2 regions of the Halomonas garicola genome follow, and region 2 is predicted to be linked to the other one. Evidence: riboswitches for the same ligand, from Rfam matches in the RefSeq annotation. Region 2 holds a riboswitch; the other holds the start of a gene.

Region 1 (3,289 bases), 880 kb from region 2:
CGGAATCTCTTCGCCTGTTCTTCCATGCCCGCCATCACGGCTTCCTGATCGCCGGAGAGCCCGTTGGCCGCGGCGTATTCGCGAACCTCGTGGCTGATCTTCATCGAGCAGAACTTGGGGCCGCACATGGAGCAGAAGTGCGCCACCTTGGCCGAGTCCTTGGGCAGGGTTTCGTCGTGGAACTCCCGCGCGGTGTCCGGATCCAGCCCCAGGTTGAACTGGTCTTCCCAGCGGAACTCGAAGCGTGCCTTGGATAGCGCGTTATCGCGACGCTGTGAGGCCGGATGCCCCTTGGCCAGATCTGCCGCGTGGGCGGCAATCTTGTAGGTGATGATGCCGGTTTTGACGTCATCCTTGTTGGGCAGGCCCAGGTGCTCCTTGGGCGTGACGTAGCAGAGCATGGCGCAGCCGTACCAGCCGATCATCGCCGCGCCTATCCCTGAGGTAATGTGGTCGTAGCCCGGGGCAATATCGGTGGTTAGCGGCCCCAGAGTATAGAACGGCGCTTCGTCGCACTCTTCGAGCTGCTTGTCCATGTTCTCCTTGATCAGGTGCATGGGCACGTGGCCGGGGCCTTCGATCATCACCTGAACATCATGTTTCCAGGCAATGCGGGTCAGCTCGCCCAGGGTCTCCAGCTCGGCAAACTGAGCCTCGTCGTTGGCATCGGCCACCGAGCCCGGGCGCAGGCCGTCGCCCAGCGAGAACGCTACGTCATACTGCTTGCAGATTTCGCAGATCTCTTCGAAGTGGGTATAGAGGAAGCTTTCCTGATGGTGGTAAAGGCACCACTTGGCCATGATCGAGCCGCCCCGGGAGACGATCCCCGTGACCCGCTTGGCGGTCAGCGGCACATAGCGCAGGCGCACGCCGGCGTGGATGGTGAAGTAGTCCACGCCCTGCTCGGCCTGCTCGATCAGGGTATCGCGGAATACTTCCCAGGTGAGGTCTTCTGCCACGCCCTTGACCTTCTCCAGCGCCTGATAGATCGGCACCGTGCCGATGGGCACCGGCGCGTTGCGGATGATCCATTCGCGGGTTTCGTGGATGTTCTGACCGGTAGACAGGTCCATGACGGTATCCGAGCCCCAGCGGATGCCCCAGGTCATCTTGTCGACCTCTTCCTCGATGGATGACGTCACCGCCGAGTTGCCCAGGTTGCCGTTGATCTTGACCAGAAAGTTACGCCCGATAATCATCGGCTCGGTTTCCGGATGGTTGATATTGCATGGGATGATCGCGCGGCCGGCGGCGACTTCAGCGCGGACAAACTCCGGGGTGATTTCCTCGGGCAGATTGGCGCCAAAACTTTGCCCCGCATGCTGGTGACCTAAAATCGCCTCGACCTCTTCGCTGCCGGCGTACTCGGCAGAAAAGGCCTGACGCCGCTGGTTTTCGCGGATGGCGATAAACTCCATCTCCGGGGTAATAATTCCCTGGTGGGCGTAGTGCAGCTGGGTGACGTTTTTGCCCGGCTTGGCCCGGCGCGGCGTGCGCGTCAGCTCAAAGCGCAGCGGCGCGAGCATGGGGTCGTTGGCCCGACGGCGGCCGTAATCCGAGGTTGGGCCGTCGAGAAACTCGGTATCGTCGCGCTCTTCAATCCAGGAACGGCGAAGCTCGGCAAGCCCCCGGCGCAAATCCGGCTGCACTTCGGGGTCGCTGTACGGGCCGGAGGTGTCGTACACCAGCAGCGGCGGATTTTCCTCGGGCACGTCGGTGGTTTGAGTGGGCGAGAGAGAGATTTCACGAAACGGCACGCGAATATCCGAGCGCGAGCCTTCGACGTAGACCTTGCGCGAGCCGGGCAGCGGCTGAATCGCCGCATCGTCGACCATGGCGGTTTCGGCGAGAAAATGCGACGTCGAAGACGATGTGGAAATCACTGAAGACATGCAAAAAAGCTCCCTTGGTAGTGGCCAGGGAGGCGTGGGAGACTGGTTGGGTAGTAAAGACGCGCCGAAGACCATCAGCGGCCGGAAGTGCACCAGTGCTTGATCCCTACGCCGGTACCCTTCTCCGTCGGCATGACGGAAAAATTAGCCGGATCAGGTTCAACGGGTCAGCGCTACCATTGCGCTGTCTCAGCCGGAATTACCGACACCCCGTCAAGCGAGAGACACTACTCTAAGCCACGGTAAAGCGGGTTAGCAACCGTCGTTACCCCATAAGAGCTTGCCGGTGGCCTAGGTGGTATACGTCGAGGATCGCCTGCTCTTCGGCCGGCGTCAGGGCGTTAGCCGGCACCGGCCGCTCGACCAAAGGCCGCTGGTCCTCGCGGATATCACCGTCACGGGGCCATCGCTGGTGCGTGCGGGCGGTGATGCCCAGCTCACGGCAGGCCGCTGTCAATAGCCATCAGAAGTGACCCACTTTCGGTCAATAAAACTGTCCCACCCGTGATCGTCAGCTGAGCACCTTCTGCTTCAGCCGGTAGTTCTCCCCGTCCCCCAGATCGCCTGCGCTTTTTTCGCAGTGTCAGCAGCGCCGCCGTTTCAGCCAGGACCGCGTTCTTGCGGGCCAGCTCCTTCTTCAGTGTCTTGATACGCTTGCGCTGCTGCTTGGCCTCATCAGCCTCACGCTGGCGTTCCGTATATGACAGGCTGGCGGTCTGCTCGCAATCGTGACGCCAGCGCTCCAGCTGCTCTGGATAGAGGCCGCGTCGCCGGCAGTACTCCGCGGTCTCTTGGGCGTTCATCGAGGCGGTCTCGACCACGGCGCTGAACTTGTCCCGGGAAGACCAGCCATTGGCGCCCTTGCCCAGCGAGTCAGGTAGGCAACGCGCCTCGGCGCGGGCCTCTTTTCGCCCCCTAACGTTTTATAGAAACAGGGTCTCAGAGGGTGCGACACTCATCCCGACACTGGGGGGGAACCATCCTCGGCCCTGATACTACAGGCTACCTCGTCAGGATTCTGATGGCGCACGTCCATCCCCTTGACCAGGTAGATCACATATTCAGCCAGATTGCTGGCATGATCGCCAATGCGCTCCAGCGAGCGCAGCATCCACATGATGCTCAGCACCGGCGAGATCGCCCGCGCATCTTCCATCATGAGCGTCATGAGTGAGCGCATGGCGGTCTTGTATTCGCTGTCGACATGATCGTCTTCACGCACCACCTTTAGTGCCAGCTCGGTATCGAAGTGGGCGAAGGAGCTCAGTGAATCGCTGACCATCCTGCGCACGTGCTCGCTGATGAGCCGCACCTCGACGAAACCGCGGTTTCCCGAATTGCTCTCGACCAGCTCCAGCGCGTTGCGGGCGATCTTGCCGGCCTCGTCGCCGATGCGC
Region 2 (3,289 bases):
GGGAATATACGGAGACAACCCTGCGCGGGCATTTGGGGCTTGAACGCCCGGGGGCGTGAGGCGTTGCATTCTTGTGTCTGTGCCGTCGCGAACGCTGTTTGCATCTGTGTCATTGCGAGCGTAGCGAAGCAATCTCGGGGTTCTTGCCAGCGGCACCGTAAGGAGACCGCCGCGCTGTCGCTCGCGGTGACACGTAGCGAAAGCGCGGCATGAATCATGGCTACGACTGCCGCCCAAAGCGGCGCACCAGCGTCGCCAGGCGGGCGAAGTTGTAGTGCTCGCGGGCGGGCATCGCGCGCATCAGCACGAGAGAGACGGCCACCGGGACGAGCGCGGCGAGCAGAAAGCTTTCCAGAAGCGTCTCGGTGCCGGTGCCCGGGGAAGGGAAGACGGCAAGCCCCGCGACCAGCCCGCAGGCGGTGCTGATCACGGCCTGAAGGCCGCTGTAGCGGCGGCTGAACAGGCCGAAAAATACCGGAAACGCCGCCGCCGAACACAAAAGGTCGGCGAGCAGAAACAGGTAGAGCACGCTGAAACCCTGGGCGGCGACCCAGGTGATCGGCACCGCGGCGGCGACGATCAGCCAGCGGGCCAGACGCATCAGCGTGACTTCGCTTGCCTTCGGCAAAAGCCGGTGCATGTCCACGGCGATAATGCTTGAGGTGGCGTTGATGGTGGAGTCGGCGCTGCTCATCACCAGCGCCAGCCCCAGCGGAATCAGCGCCAGCGCAAACCACAGCGGCACGCTGTCCAGCAGCACGCTGAACAGCGCCACCGAACCGTCGCCTTCCAGACCCAGCCCCACAAAGGCCAGCCCGAAAAGCCCCATCATGACGATGATTGGCAGATTCAAAAGCCCGCTGATCCAGAAGCTTCTGCGCAGCACCCGGACGTTTTTCGCCGCGTAGATGCGCTGCCAGGTGCCCTGATAGAAAAGCCCGGTAAGTACCACGGCGATAAAGAACGTCAGCCCCGCGCGAACGCCGCCGGCGTCGGTCATGTCTAGCAGCTGTGGCGCGTGTTGGGTAAGCCCGTCAAGGGTCGGAGCTGCGCCGCCGGCGGCCTGCCAGCCGAAGAACAGCAGGCAGGCGAGCAGCGGTAGAATCACCACCATCTGCACCTTGTCGGTGAAGATCGATGCGCGCAGGCCGCCGTAAAAGGTGTAGAGCACCGTGGCCAGCATCACCACGCCGGCGGTGAGCCACAGCGGGATGGGGGCCAGCAGTGTGACCATCCGGGCCACGGCGGTGAGGCTCGCGGCCAGGGAAATGAACAGATAAAACAGCATGATCGAGAGCGTAAAGGCGTACATGACGCGACCGTAGCGGTGGATCACAAATTCGGTCAGGCCGTGGCCTTCGGGGATCAGCTCGCGCATGCGCCGGCCGAGCGGAATCATGATCAGCCGGGGCACGCAGGAGCCCAGGGCATAGCCCAGCAGCGCGCTGATGCCGCCCCAGGTGGCGGCCTGGGCGGGGCCGAAAAGTACCCAGGTGCCAAGCGTGGTGGCCAGCAGGGTGCTCACCGTGGCGCGGGTGCTTTGGGTATTGCGCGCGGCGATGTAGGTATCCAGGTCGTCGCGCTGGCGTCGGGCATAAAGCAGGCCGGGAACGGCAAAGGCAGCGGCGCAGAACGAAAGCCAAAGGGCCGTCCAGACGGGATCAAGCAGCATGGTGAAACGTCCTCTATCCTTGTGGCGGCCGGGTCTTGGGCGGGCGTCTGGCAGACGACAGGGAAGAGGCGAGGTGGCGTGTGCTTTCCTTCCCTTCGCCGGTATGACCCGGATCAGGTTCGAAGGGTTACCGGCGCGGAAAGCGGCGGATTCTCAGCCCGTTAGGGCTCCCCCAGGAGAAGCTAGAGCCTAGGCAGGCGCGGCGACGTTGTCAAACTGCCTTTTGGGCTATCAGCAGAAGGTGGCTGCAAGTTTTTAGCTATCGGCTATCGAAAGGATAGCGCACTTTTTGGCGGAAAAAGGGTAGTCTGTGGGTATGGCAGCGGCAACCGGCTGCCTGGCGACAATGACCCACAAGGAGGCGCTAACGTGTCCGACGACAATCGCAAGCCGACCACTACCGATGCCGGCATTCCCGTGGCCAGCGACGAACATTCGCTGACCGTGGGGCCGAACGGTCCCATCGTGCTTCACGATCACTACCTGATCGAGCAGATGGCCCAGTTCAACCGCGAGCGCATTCCCGAGCGCCAGCCCCACGCCAAGGGCAGCGGTGCCTTCGGCCGCTTTGAGGTGACGGAAGACGTCAGCCGTTACACCCGGGCGGCAGTGTTTCAGCCGGGCACCCAAACCGAGGTGCTGATGCGCTTTTCCACCGTGGCCGGCGAGCGCGGCAGCCCGGATACCTGGCGCGATCCCCGGGGTTTTTCCATCAAGTTCTACACCAGTGAAGGCAACTACGACATGGTGGGGAACAACACCCCGGTATTTTTCATGCGCGACCCGATGAAGTTTCAGCACTTCATCCGTTCGCAGAAGCGCCGGGCAGACAACAACCTGCGCGACCACGACATGCAGTGGGATTTCTGGTCGCTGTCGCCGGAGTCGGCCCATCAGGTGACCTGGCTGATGGGCGACCGCGGCATTCCCAAAACCTGGCGCCACATGAACGGCTACTCAAGCCACACCTATATGTGGGTAAACGCCGAGGGTGAGAAGTTTTGGGTCAAGTACCACTTCAAGACCGATCAGGGCATCGAGTGCCTGACCCAGGAAGAGGCCGATCGCCTGGCCGGGGAAGACAGCGACTATCACATGCGCGATCTCTATACCGCGATTGACCGGGGCGATTATCCCAGCTGGACGCTGTACATGCAGGTCATGCCGTTCAAGGACGCCGAGACCTACCGCTTCAACCCGTTCGATCTGACCAAGATCTGGCCCCATGAGGACTACCCGCTGATCAAGGTGGGCAAGCTTAAGCTGGATACCAATCCCGTGGATAACCACGCCCAGATCGAGCAGGCGGCGTTCGAGCCCAATAACCTGGTGCCGGGCATCGGGCTATCTCCGGACAGAATGCTGCTGGCCCGGGGCTTTTCCTACGCCGACGCGCACCGTGCCCGGCTCGGCACCAACTATAAGCAGATTCCGGTCAACGCGCCCAAGGTGCCGGTAAATAGCTACACTAAGGACGGCGCCATGCAGATGCGCACGGTGTCCGATCCGGTGTACGCGCCCAACTCCAAGGGCGGCCCCCAGGCCGACGGCGAGCGCTACCCCGACGACACCACCTGGGAGACCGACGGCGACATGGTGCGCACGGCCTACACGCTG

The links. Region 2 has a riboswitch for thiamine pyrophosphate ahead of ACZ46Y_RS04615 (sodium:solute symporter family protein). Riboswitches for the same ligand answer to the same signal wherever they lie in the genome.
Region 1: it holds a riboswitch for thiamine pyrophosphate, as region 2 does, so the genes downstream of both, thiC (phosphomethylpyrimidine synthase ThiC) here and ACZ46Y_RS04615 (sodium:solute symporter family protein) in region 2, are expected to answer to the same signal.

The regions. Positions count from the first base shown of each region.
Region 1 is NZ_AP043931.1:20,920-24,208, forward strand. It holds gene thiC (phosphomethylpyrimidine synthase ThiC) at 1-1,892, opposite strand, end outside; TPP riboswitch at 1,979-2,115, opposite strand; gene ACZ46Y_RS00300 (hypothetical protein) at 2,330-2,713, opposite strand; gene phoU (phosphate signaling complex protein PhoU) at 2,848-3,289, opposite strand, start outside.
Region 2 is NZ_AP043931.1:899,464-902,752, forward strand. It holds gene ACZ46Y_RS04610 (LLM class flavin-dependent oxidoreductase) at 1-59, shown strand, start outside; gene ACZ46Y_RS04615 (sodium:solute symporter family protein) at 221-1,672, opposite strand; TPP riboswitch at 1,746-1,856, opposite strand; gene ACZ46Y_RS04620 (catalase) at 2,042-3,289, shown strand, end outside.